One region of the Virgibacillus sp. JSM 102003 genome, then DNA from elsewhere that is predicted to be linked to it. Evidence: riboswitches for the same ligand, from Rfam matches in the RefSeq annotation. Region 1 holds a riboswitch; the other holds the start of a gene.

Evidence for each region. Region 1 has a riboswitch for cobalamin ahead of ACE1TG_RS13325 (ribonucleoside-diphosphate reductase subunit alpha). Riboswitches for the same ligand answer to the same signal wherever they lie in the genome.
Region 2: another riboswitch for cobalamin. It lies ahead of ACE1TG_RS00130 (DUF4430 domain-containing protein); the one in region 1 lies ahead of ACE1TG_RS13325 (ribonucleoside-diphosphate reductase subunit alpha).

What each region holds. Positions count from the first base shown of each region.
Region 1 covers NZ_JBHFQH010000011.1:104,788-111,092, reverse strand. The annotation lists gene ACE1TG_RS13335 (ribonucleotide-diphosphate reductase subunit beta) at 53-1,096, opposite strand; gene ACE1TG_RS13330 (flavodoxin) at 1,077-1,511, opposite strand; gene ACE1TG_RS13325 (ribonucleoside-diphosphate reductase subunit alpha) at 1,508-3,709, opposite strand; cobalamin riboswitch at 3,833-4,025, opposite strand; gene ACE1TG_RS13320 (GNAT family N-acetyltransferase) at 4,298-5,053, opposite strand; gene ACE1TG_RS13315 (GNAT family N-acetyltransferase) at 5,076-5,606, opposite strand; gene ACE1TG_RS13310 (thioesterase family protein) at 5,717-6,196, opposite strand; gene ACE1TG_RS13305 (3-hydroxyacyl-CoA dehydrogenase NAD-binding domain-containing protein) at 6,216-6,305, opposite strand, start outside.
Region 2 covers NZ_JBHFQH010000001.1:18,131-24,435, reverse strand. The annotation lists gene ACE1TG_RS00135 (ATP-binding protein) at 1-769, shown strand, start outside; cobalamin riboswitch at 794-976, shown strand; gene ACE1TG_RS00130 (DUF4430 domain-containing protein) at 1,285-1,716, shown strand; gene ACE1TG_RS00125 (ECF transporter S component) at 1,722-2,237, shown strand; gene sigX (RNA polymerase sigma factor SigX) at 2,334-2,858, shown strand; gene ACE1TG_RS00115 (hypothetical protein) at 2,855-4,042, shown strand; partial or broken gene ACE1TG_RS00110 (helix-turn-helix transcriptional regulator) at 4,223-4,477, shown strand; gene ACE1TG_RS00105 (ferredoxin) at 4,517-4,771, opposite strand; gene ACE1TG_RS00100 (YpbB family protein) at 4,925-5,968, shown strand; gene ACE1TG_RS00095 (RecQ family ATP-dependent DNA helicase) at 5,952-6,305, shown strand, end outside.

The sequences.
Region 1 (6,305 bases):
TGCATCAGCCGATTCTGTGACGACTTGAGCCGATCAGCCTTATCACGCCAAACTATAGGTCATCAAATCCATTCAAATCGCTCGTCTTCGTATACTGCCGGGATTTCTGCTCAAAAAAGTCTGTTTTCGTTCCATCGAAGTTATCAACATAAGCACGGATCCATTTCATTGGATTATCTGTATGATCAGGAAAGATTTCACTCAGCCCCATCATACGCAGCATCTTGTTCGCGCGGTATTTAACGTAGCCAGACATTTCGTCTAAATCGATGCCTTCAACATCTGCCAGCACATAACGGGACCACTCCGTTTCCAGTTCGACCGACTCTGTAAATTGCTCATATACCCATTCAGTAAATGCAGGCTTATTCAAATCCGGATTCTCATCCAGGGTTGCCCGGAATAATTCAGCAATAAACCGGCCATGCTCAAGTTCATCCCTATTAATGTAGCTTATCATTGTTGATGTGCCGACCATTTTATTTTGCCTGGCCAGATTATAAAAGAACGCAAAGCCTGAGTAGAAAAACATACCTTCAAGCAATCCTGTGTACACCATTGTTTTTAGTATATTTTCCATCGATGGCTCGTCCACAAATGCATTATATTGCTGCATGAGCTTATCATTTCGTTTAAGCAATATCGGATCAATTCGTCCGAGCTGGAATGCTTCATTTTGTTCATCGAGTGATACGACAGACGAGAGCACATAGGAATAACTCTCATTATGGACGGCTTCCTGCTGGGCAATCACTGCCATGATTGACTGGACAGACGGATCACTGGCATACAGGGAAAAGAGCAGTGCCGTTCTCGTCTGAGGTGCATCGAGCGTCGATAGTAGTCCAATAATTTTTAAATAGGCGTCCTGGTCGCTTTTCGTCAGCAACGGAAACTGGCGAACGTCACCGGACATATTTATTTCATCAGCCTGCCAGTAATTTCCGATAAGCCGCTTGTACATTTTATACCAATGCGGATAAGCAATGTCGTTCCAATTCAGGATTCCGCTTGCTTCCCCTCCGAATAGCGCCGTTGACTTATTAGGGTGTGATGGTTCCAAGGTTTTCGCTTTTTTAAGCAAGGATTTTGACATCGTGCAACACTCCTTCTACCCATTTTGCTACTGCATGCTCCTGTGAGCCTCGTGGTGACTGCTCAATTTTTAATCCGGGCCACCTGCTATGATAAAAAGTCGTTAATTTATCCACTGCCCTGCAAAAAAGCTTATCCCCGCCGAATTGCGTGTCACCAGTTCCAAATACAGCAATATGCTCAGGTTTGTAGCCAACCTCCAGCACAAAATCTTTCACTTCATCAGGCGTATACCCCATTTCCCACGTGAACGTTCCGAGAAAAATATAATCGTATTCAGATGCATCAATTGGAGGGTCAATTCCAATCCGATGCATCTCTGCTGCCATACCATCTGATTGTGCTTGATCAGCAATAATTTCCGCTACTTCCTTTGTGTTTCCACTGTATGATAAATACGCTATTAAACTTCTCAACTCTCACACCACACACATTCTTCGACATCATTGGCTGTTGAACGTACATAATAGGTCGTTTTCAGTCCTTCCCTCCATGCCTGCAAATGTAAATTCAGCATCACAGACGCTTTAATAGTATGCGGGACATAAAAGTTGAACGAGATACTTTGGTCAATATGTTTTTGTCTTGCCGCGTTCTGTCTGATCGACCAGCGCTGATCAAGAATATATGCAGATCTTCGGTAAACATCATAGGACTGGAAATCCAATTCTGGTGCAGTGACTGCAATCTTGAAATCCTTTTTTTCCTCATAATAAAATGGTTTAAAAATTGGATCGATACTTGCAGTGGAACCAGCAATCATGGATGTTGATGAATTTGGCGCAACTGCCATGAGATAACCATTTCGAATGCCATTTGCTGCTATGTCACGCTTCAGGTTCAGCCACTTTTCGTCGGTGTAGCCCTTTTCGCTGAAATAACTACCATTTTGCCATTTACTACCTTCAAAAGCTGGATAATTCCCTTTTTCTTTACTAAGTTCCATGCTGTTTTTTATCGTCAAGTAGGCAATTTTTTCATATAAGTTGTCGGCATAGGATACTGCCTCATCTGATTCCCAATGAATATGTTCTTTTGCCAGCAGATGGTGCCAGCCGAATGTTCCTAGACCAATAGCACGGTATTTTTGATTCGTCATCTGTGTTTGCTTAATCGGTAATGTGTTGATATCAATCACGTTATCCAGCATACGAACTTGAATAGTAACAAGCCGCTCAAGCACATCATCCGGAACTGCTTGTCCCAAGTTAATTGAGCTTAAATTACAAACAACATAATCACCTGTCTTATATTTTTTTACAATGGTATTTTCTGCTTCCACATACTCCTCCAGAAATTCGGTTGGTGATTGATTCTGGGTAATCTCGGTGCATAAATTCGAGCAATAAATCATCCCGTTGTGCGGATTGTTATTTTTTCGGTTCACTTCATCACGGTAAAACATGAATGGTGTTCCCGACTCAAGTTGCGATTTCATAATCCGTTTGATAATATCTATTGCCGGTACGACTTTTCTCGATAGCTCCGTCGATTGCACGCATTCCAAATACTTCTGGCGCCACGTGCCATCGCCTTTTTCCTCATCATAAAAATCTTCCAGCGAATAACCCATAACCTCGCGAACTTCATGCGGGTCAAATAAGTGCCAATCACCGCGGTTTTCTACCTGTTCCATAAAATAATCCGGCAAGCTAACACCAGTGAAAATATCATGGGCACGCATCCGATCATCACCATTATTTAATTTCAAATCGAGAAATGGTTCTATATCTTTATGCCATACATCCAGATAAATGGCGATTGCGCCTTTTCGCGTTCCCAGTTGGTCTACATTAACCGCAGTATTGTTTAGCTGTTTAATCCACGGAACGACACCACTGGACATATTCTTGTATCCCTTGATCGAACTGCCGCGGCTACGGATTTTCCCCATGTAAACACCAATTCCACCACCATTTTTGGAAAGCTTAGCAATATCAGTATTACTGTCATAGATTGACTGCAAACTGTCATCCACTGTGTCGATAAAACAGCTGGACAGCTGGCCGTGTGATTTACCAGCATTTGTTAAGGTTGGTGTGGCAACGGTCATATATAAATTACTTAATGCCCAGTATGCTTCTGTCACATAATGACTGCGATTTTCCTGTGCCTCATCCTGCATTAAGTACATCGCAATGACCATCCACCTTTCCTGTGGAAGCTCATATGTATTCTTGTTATGGTCTGTTGCAAGGTAGCGAGTTGCCAGCGTGTATAATCCCAAGTAGTTAAATAATAAGTCCCTCTCCGGCTGAATCACTTCGGCAAAATAATCTATTTCTTCTTTCTTATACGTATTTAACAAATGATCTGAATAAATACCTTTTTCCGTAAGTGTTGTGATAAGTTTATAGAAGTTTCCATATCGTAAATTCGGATCGTATCCCCTGTTTTCTGCAGCAGTTTTGTATAACTCTTGTAAGTAAATACGGCTTGCAGCATAGGTCCAATCAGGGTTAGCCTCATCGATATTTTCAAGCGCTATTTTTATTAGGGTTTCCGTAGTGCCGGTTTGATTGGCTTTTTTTAACAAAATTTCTTTATTTATATTCAACCCTTTTGTTGCATAATTTATAAGTTGTGAGATGTGCCCAGTTGCAGTCATTGTCATGTTTTTTTCCTCCTTTTAAATCCAAAAAAACAAATAAACCGTCCACCCAGGGGATGAACGGTTAGAACGACAGAAAATATGTATACCTCTCTCTATCGTTTCACCTTCTCTTACCCCGAGGAATTGAAACTACAAGCTATGGCAGGTCTCCTGGCTCGTGCTTCTTTCTACTAAAGTCCTTCCCGTACCGTAGCCGTGAAGCTTTCGATACAGTGGGTTACTCGTTCGTCCACACTTACAGTTGCGGGGACAGCTCCAGTTTTTCACTGGATTCCCTATTAAGACAATGAATGTCACCTTAACTTGTAATACTATATATAGTTATTATTCATTTTTTTATACCAATATATTGTATTGAAAGACTATCATAGAATATTACTTCTTGCAATACGGATCTGTAAAAATAGTCTTAATGGAGGATTTACGTTTTGATATAATTACAATGATTTTTGTGAACTTCGGCGAACTAGTTGTAAACTTCGAGCAACCTAGTTGTGAACTTCGGCGAAATCAGTGTGAACTTCGGCGCTTCCAGTGTGAACTTCGGCATTTTGGCGATTTCGCCCTAGTTTTTGTGAACAATTTCGTTTAATTCACTCGCCTGATCTTCTTATAAACTTTATTCCGCTCTATTACATGACACCCATTGGCCATAAAAGTTTTCAACATAGGCTGGTTACTTTTACTCGTACCGCCAATATAGTAGGAAGCATTAAATTCATCCTTTAACAGCTTCAGTGCGAGATTATGAAGTGCCCTGCTTTTTCCTTTGCCACGTTCGCTTGGAATCAAACCAAAATAAAAAAGCCTTCCTTCATCGCGGGTACCAGGTTCAATATGCGGAATAGCAACTCCAATCGGCCTACCATCCTCATACGCAACTAAACAGGAATCTTTATAGTCAGGCCCTAATTCTATTTCCAGACTTTTCATTTGTTCATCAATCGTTAATGATGATGGGGCATTGAGTGAATCGGTCATGGATTCTGCCCATATTTCTTTAAATTCAAGTTGCGAAATACTATGTAATGACTTAAAAGTTAAATTTGATTCCTGCCAAACTACCTCATTAAGTTCCTTGTAAACTGTGACCATTTCATCATGAAAGTGAAAATTATTATCTTGAAGAACTTCATATACTTCTTCAGGGAACTTACTGTTTACCATAATGTTCACATTGGGGATATCCCCTAGTTCAAGGTCACCAATAAAATTAGTTATAAATGTAATCATTTCCTTAGTGGTTAATGCCTTTGTCTCCTCAATCGTGACAAAGTTTTCACCTTTAACAATTTTAACTTTTGCATAAATCTCTAACCTGCCAAAAGTTCCTTTAGATTCCATATTCCCACGACCCCTAACCTGTCTATTTCTTAAACCACTCGTTTTTCAATATACTCATTTCCCATACATTCCAATATTCGTTTCCAACTTTTGCCGCTTCTCTATGTAACCCTTCCTTCGTAAATCCTGATTTCTCATAGCAAGCAATTGCTGAGGTATTAAAATCATATACACCAAGACTTACCCTATGCAATTTATGCTTTTCAAAGGCAATCCTTAAAACTTCTCTAATCATTTTCTGACCTATCCCTAGTCCCCTCACACTTTTATCACCAATTAATACTCTGCCGATTCGTCCCTTATTGTTGACTTTATCTATCCTTCCTAGTGAAATATGACCAATCGTATTTCCTGATTCTTTATACACAACTTTATATGCAAATGTATCGGAGTCTTCGCTATTCGCATGCTGAATATAGTTTGATAATTGGTCTTCACTTAAAGGGAATTCAAATTGATTAGCACCACCCCATTGGTATAAAAATTCTTCAGTGTTAATCCAATTGATCAGCTGTTGGAAATCCGTACTTTCAAAGTGCTTTAACTCAATCATTTTCCACATACTCCCCTAATAATTAATTGTATTGCTTTAGTATAAAGGGAACTTTCAAACTTTCCAACGAATTTATAAAGACGCCACTCGAATGAGCAACGTCCATAGATTTACTTCTTCTTGCTTCGTATCCCTATGACTCGGCCAGCTTCTTTGGGCTTTTCATCAGGAGTATGATTAGCTGCTAAAACTTTAACCTTTGCAAAAATTTCATCTGGAAAAGGTGCAGGTCTTCCTGACGTTTGGTCAATTCCCATCAGCATTTGCTCGCTTGTTGCAGCACGTTTTCCATTTTCCCCGTACAATTCATAGAAAACATGTGCACGCTTTTCATCATAATCAAGCATTTGCAGATGCACTTCAAACGGTTCACCCAGTTTCATTTCAGCAAGATAACAAACGTGATTTTCCATTGTAAAAACCGTATAGTGGTTACTTTCGCGATAGTCATCTGTAATTCCAACCAGCTTCATAAATCGATCGACGCCAAAGCTAAATGCACGAACATATTCAGCATCATTCATATGCCCATTATAGTCAATCCAAGCTTCTGGAACCTGATCATTAATAATTACTTTTGCTTCTCCCATATCAAACTCCCTCTTTCTATCAAAGTTTACCGGTAAGATTCGCCCCAGGCCAGTATTTATCCAGTAATTGCTGCAGTTCAATTAAGAATTGATCTCTGCGTTCTTCAAG
Region 2 (6,305 bases), on a different contig from region 1:
GCCGTTATATGATCAGACATATGTACGTGGGGCGGTGGCTGTTATTCGTGATATGACAGAGGAACGTCGATTAGATAAGCTCAGAAAAGACTTTATCGCAAATGTTTCACATGAACTGAGAACACCTATTTCCATGTTACAAGGATATAGTGAAGCAATTGTTGACGATGTGGCAGAAAGCAGAGAAGATAAAAATGAGCTTGCACAAATAATCCATGAGGAATCTTTAAGAATGGGTCGGTTGGTGAACGAACTATTGGATTTAGCACGGATGGAGGCAGGTCATATACAGTTAAATAAAGAAAGTGTTGACGTTGAATCATTTGTTGAACGTATTTTGAAAAAGTTTAAAGGTTTAGCAGAAGAAAATAATGTTGAGTTAGATTTAACTAAACACATTTCCAATCACCAAATAAATATAGACCAGGATCGTGTGGAACAGGTTTTAACAAATCTAATAGATAATGCAATTAGACATTCCAATGAAGATGGAAAAGTTCATGTCGTTATTGAAAGTAATACTGCTGATTTTAATGTATCCGTAAATGATAATGGAAGTGGGATTCCAGAAGATGATTTACCATTTGTTTTTGAACGTTTTTATAAGGCAGATAAATCGCGCATGAAGAATAGTAAGAAAAGAGGTACAGGACTTGGACTTTCAATTGCAAAAAATATTATTGAAGCTCACAATGGATCGATCACCGTTAACAGCAAGGTTAATGAAGGTACAACATTTACGTTTAAACTACCTTTACAAGAGAAGTAAATATGGTATGATAAAATAGAATTGAATAAAGTTATAGAGCTTGGTGTAATTACTTAATAGGGAATCCTGTGCAAATCAGGAACTGTCCTCGCAACTGTATGTGAGATACGAAATAAGTACAAGCCACTGTGTGATTCGTCACATGGGAAGGACTTATAGTAGGCGTGAATCACAAGTCAGTAGACCTGCCAATCTCTAACGTTTCAATGCTTCGAGGATGTGAGCGATTGGGACAACCGAGCACATTGTAAATGATTAATTTTATGTATCGATTGTCTGCTAAGCTAACTCTGTAGAAGGGTTAGCTTTTTTACGCAGTTAGGAAAATATATGCATAATCCAACTAAAACTTTCCGCATAAAGGATTATACTCCATAGTTTAAGGGTTCCAGAAAGCAGTATAAGCTTGAATAGAATCCTTTAACGGATACGGTTGATACTAAGAATTTTTTCAATGTATTGGTTTCCAACGTCCAATTCTCCTCAATATAAATTAGAACTGGAGGAATGGGAAGATGAACAAATGGTTTTTACGTATTGCATCATTAATGGTCGCTATTGGCTTATTGGTCGGATGTGGTGCTGAAGAACAAGGGCAGACAAATAGTCAAGAAAAGGAAAATACAGCAGGTGAGAACTCAGAGGAACAGAGTGAAGAAACGGTTCGGATTACAATATCAAAAGGTAAAGGTTCCGAATATATTAATGAAAAAGAGGTTGAAGTTGAAGAAGGGGCAACCCTTATGGAAGTAATGGAAAAAAACTTTGAAGTGAAGACGGATTTTGATGGTGGATTTATAACCTCAATTGACGGAGTTGCGCCTAAGGATGGCGAGCAAAAATCATGGATGTTTACTGTAAATGGTGAAATGCCTACAGTTGGCGCTAAAGAATTTAAGTTATCACCAGGTGACAAAGTGACATTTGATCTGCAAGCCTGGGAATGATTTAATTGAACACTTATAAACTCACGTTATTAGCACTGCTTGCTGCATTGGCGGTTGTTGGGCGATTCGCTTTTGCGTTTCTTCCAAATGTTCAGCCTGTCACATCGTTAATTATTGTTTGTGGCCTGTTATTAGGTCCGATAGCAGCTATATTGCTGGCTATTTTAACTACATTCTTGTCTAATATGATATTGGGAATGGGAATATGGACAATCTGGCAAGTAGTTGCTTGGGCATTAATCGGACTTTTAAGTGGATTCTTAGGAAAATATCCTGCTAAGATCCCAGGATTTATACTAGTATTTTTTGCGGTAATTAGTGGTTATTTATACGGATTTATTATTTCACTCACAACATATTCAGTTACCGGAAAATTTCTTCCGTACTACCTGGCTGGGTTGCCATTTGATACTTATCACGCAATCGGCAATGGAGTATTTATGATTCTATTATATCCAGTAATCGCTCATTTTTTTAGAAATTATGCTGAAAAACATTTCTATTTGCAAAATACCAACTAAATTAGGTTGGTATTTTTGCGTTTTTCTAATATAGTATTAATATGCTGTAACTTTATTATGCCATTAATCGACTATTTAAATGAACGGAGGATCTTTATGAAGGCCGTTTTTGAGAAATTTTATAATAATTACCATCATGATTTATACCAATTTATATTTTACATGGTAAAGGATAAAGAAACCTGTGAAGACCTCGTTCAGGAAGTATATATAAAAGTTTTAAAATCCTACGATTCATTTAAGGGTGACAGCTCAGAGAAAACGTGGTTGTTTTCGATAGCACGGCACATAACAATCGATTATTTTCGCTCTCAAAAAAGAAAACGAAATCGCATTCTGGAATTTTTTGACTGGAATGAAAAAGGGGAATTAATTCAAGATTATAATCCTCTCCCAGATGAAATTGCTGTGCAAAATGAACAAATGAAAAATGTTTATCGTTATTTGGACAAATGCACACCTGATCAAAAAAGTGTTTTAATCTTACGGTACATACAATCATTTTCTATTCAAGAGACAGCAGAAATTTTAAATTTCAGTGTCAGCAAAGTGAAGACAACACAGCATCGTGGACTGAAGACATTGAAGAAATACATAAGTGAAGGAGGAGATGTACTGTGAAAACATTCGACAACAATGAAGAGCAGATTAAGGAATCATTAGAACAAATGCCAGAAGTAAAAGACAACATGAATAAAGATGTACTTTATCAGCGTATCTCCTCCGAATTTAATAAAGAAAGACAACCTAAAAAGAATAAAAAGCTGGTACTAATTCCTATTTTCAGTACAGTCATGGTGTTATTATTATTAGTCATTATTATACCTTCGATGATGAATAATACGATGTTTCAAAGCAGCAGCGAAAATAGTAACGCTGATAAAGCGATGGATAACGCTGGCTCTAATGAAAGTATGAAAGCCAGGGAGGAATCAAGTGAGCTTAAACAGGAAGATAGTGCATCATCATCTGCGGATAGTGACTCAGGTGTATTGATGATGGACACTAATATTCAGTCTTATGTTATACACTCAACAAGCAACAAAACGATAATTTATAGTGCTCTTGCTGATCGTCAGTCACAATATGTTGTCCCATTATCACTTGTTGTTCCTAAAACTGATAATGCCGGGAAGTATTATAAACAGTTAAATACCTATCTGAATGAGCAGAAATGGGGGCTCAGCGACTATATGTTTCCTGGCACAGAATTCCAATTAAATAAGCAAAGTAATCAGGTTAATATCAAACTGCCAGAAGACTTCTCTATTACTTCAGGTGCTCAGGCAAATATGTTTCAAGGGCTACTGACAACAATGTTTACCCCTTACCAAATTAATAAGGCTGTCTTTAGCCAGCAGGTCAATCTAGGTCCAACCGGTAAAGTGAAGGAACTGTCGTTAAAATCTTCGAAGGTCATATATAAACGTTACCAACTATCTGAGAATAGACGTAATTTTCTTGTACAAATACCAGTCGATGAAAAAAGTGATATTAAAACAGCATTAACAAAAATGAGAAATACAGAAGAATCATATAATGTTTATCAATCTATACCAGATTATATTGATTTTTCTGTAGAAACGGATGATGAGCTGCTAAGATTAAATTTTGACGATGAAAAAATGGTTCTCAATAACCAGGAAACCATAACGATGATAGAAGCAATTCTTATGACTGTAAAGAGCTATGGTTACCAGGATGTTTTATTTACAAATTATGCTAATGAAATTATTGGTCCATATAATTTATCAGAGCCAATAAAAGTTCCAGACGGAGTAAATCCGATAAGAGTTGATAGTTGATTGAGTTAAAGCGTTCCAGCGGGAAATTTCCGATGAGAACGCTTTGACTTTTTTAACAATGGGAATTATCATAAAATTACAAGGTTTTGTTATCCGACAAAAGTGAATATATTTCCAATGTTAAAGAAAAACAGTCTTACTTAAGAGCCATTATTAAGCTTTATTTTAGGGATGATTTCAATGGAACAAGAAAAAATTATCGACAAGATATCTGCAAAAATAAAACTGATACGGGTTGAGAATAATTATACGCAAAATCAAATGGCAACTGTATTGGGAATATCGAAGAAGTCGCTGGTTCAAATTGAGAAACGGCGAAACAACGCCAATTGGACTGTGACAGTAGCTTTGTGTGCGCTTTTTCGTGATAGTGAAGTAATTCAGCATGCTATAGGATATGATGTACTGACAACTCTCAAAATAGCAGCAAATAATGAAATTTGATTCCATAGATCCCGTAAAACAGCTCTAGTTCTACTCCTCTTCAAATTTTAATGGATCACCATCAAACGGTTTATCTGCTATCTTAATAGAATCAGTCGGACAGCCCTCATATGCATCAGTCATATCTTCTTTTAATACTTCTTTGACATCAGCAGTTCCTTCATTCTCGTCCAAAACTACAAATGCAATCCCCTCATCATCATAATCATATATATCAGGAGCAGCAGCACCACATGCTCCACAAGCAATACACGTTTCTTGGTCAACAATTGTATATTTAGGCATGAGTTAACCTCCAGTTTGTTTTCAGAAAAAGTCTTGTATAACCTATTGTAAGACTGATATTTATACAATTCAACTGCTATAATACATGTTATCATTAATGAGGAAGGAAACTCTGATAACTGTCACAATTCTTTCAAAAAGGAGTTCAGAGCATTGTTATTTGATCGTATTGTCATAAAATGTTGCTCTCAATTTAAAACAGGACGCAGTGTCTCAGCAATATATCATCTTCTAAAAGGAAAAAGATCAATCCAGACCGTTCAGGATGCTCATATATATAAATTAGATAATTTTTATGGGATTTATAAATCCTTAAGAAAGCAGAATTTTGATGAAAGAATATATAAGCTTATTTCTGAAGGATTAATTCAGCTTCATGATAATTCTTCAGCATTCCCAACTGTATTAGGTTATAAGCTAAACGAAAAAGAAAGTGACATTTCGTTAGATTATTTCAATGGAATGAAGTACTCTGGTTTGTCCTCTATTTTTTTTGAAAGATTAGTTCTTTTAGTTCAAACTATAACAAATAGCAGGAACAATAACCTTAATTTTATACCGGTCGTTGACAAACCAGTGGTTACAAGCTGGGTGAAAAAGGAATATTACATTATCAAACAAAACCAGTTTTCTTTCCTGCATCAACTTTATGATGAGCTGTATAGAATTTTAAGTTATTTTCATGAGCAAGAAGCGGGTATGTTTGTAGACAGTTTAACAGGTTTCAAACACTATGGGATGAGCAGTTATCAGTTAGCAGCTAATTATAACCTTAAATTAATAGACGTACCTTTGGCACTAACAGGTATCATTCATTATATGTTATATGCGATTGAACAGGATTCAAACACATATCCATTGTTAACCCGTATTAAGGATGATTTGCCAGCATCTTCACAGACATCCAAATCAGCTACAAAAACAAAAGAACTATTAAATAGTCAATATACTGCAGAAGAAATTGCTGTTATACGCAACTTAAAGTTGAATACAATCTATGACCATCTAGTTGAATTAGCGCTTTATGATAAACAATTTCCGCTTGATAAGTATATTGATAAACAAGGACAACAAGATATATTAAATGCAGTAAGCAGATTGAAATCCTTTAAATTAAAGGATATAAGACAAGAAATTAGCAAGGAAATCAGTTATTTTCAAATAAGACTTGTGTTGGCTGTTGAAAATATTACGTAATCAGGTGATAGGTATGAGTGAAAAAATGTTACGAAATCATTTATTAAAAAGGTTTAATATAACATCATTTCGAGAAGGTCAAGAAGAAATAATTAATGACATAATGCACGGAAAAGATGTATTGGGAATTTTACCAACAGGATCAGGAAAATCATTGTGTTACCAGCTGCCTGCAACAGTGATGAAAGGTGTAACAATCGTAGTTTCACCACTAATTTCATTAATGCAGGACCAGGTGAAACAATTAAAGTCTACAGGATTTAAATCTGTTATTGCGTTAAATAGCTTTTTGGAACCAAACGAAAAAAAGCGTGTATTTCAGCATCTGAATGATTAT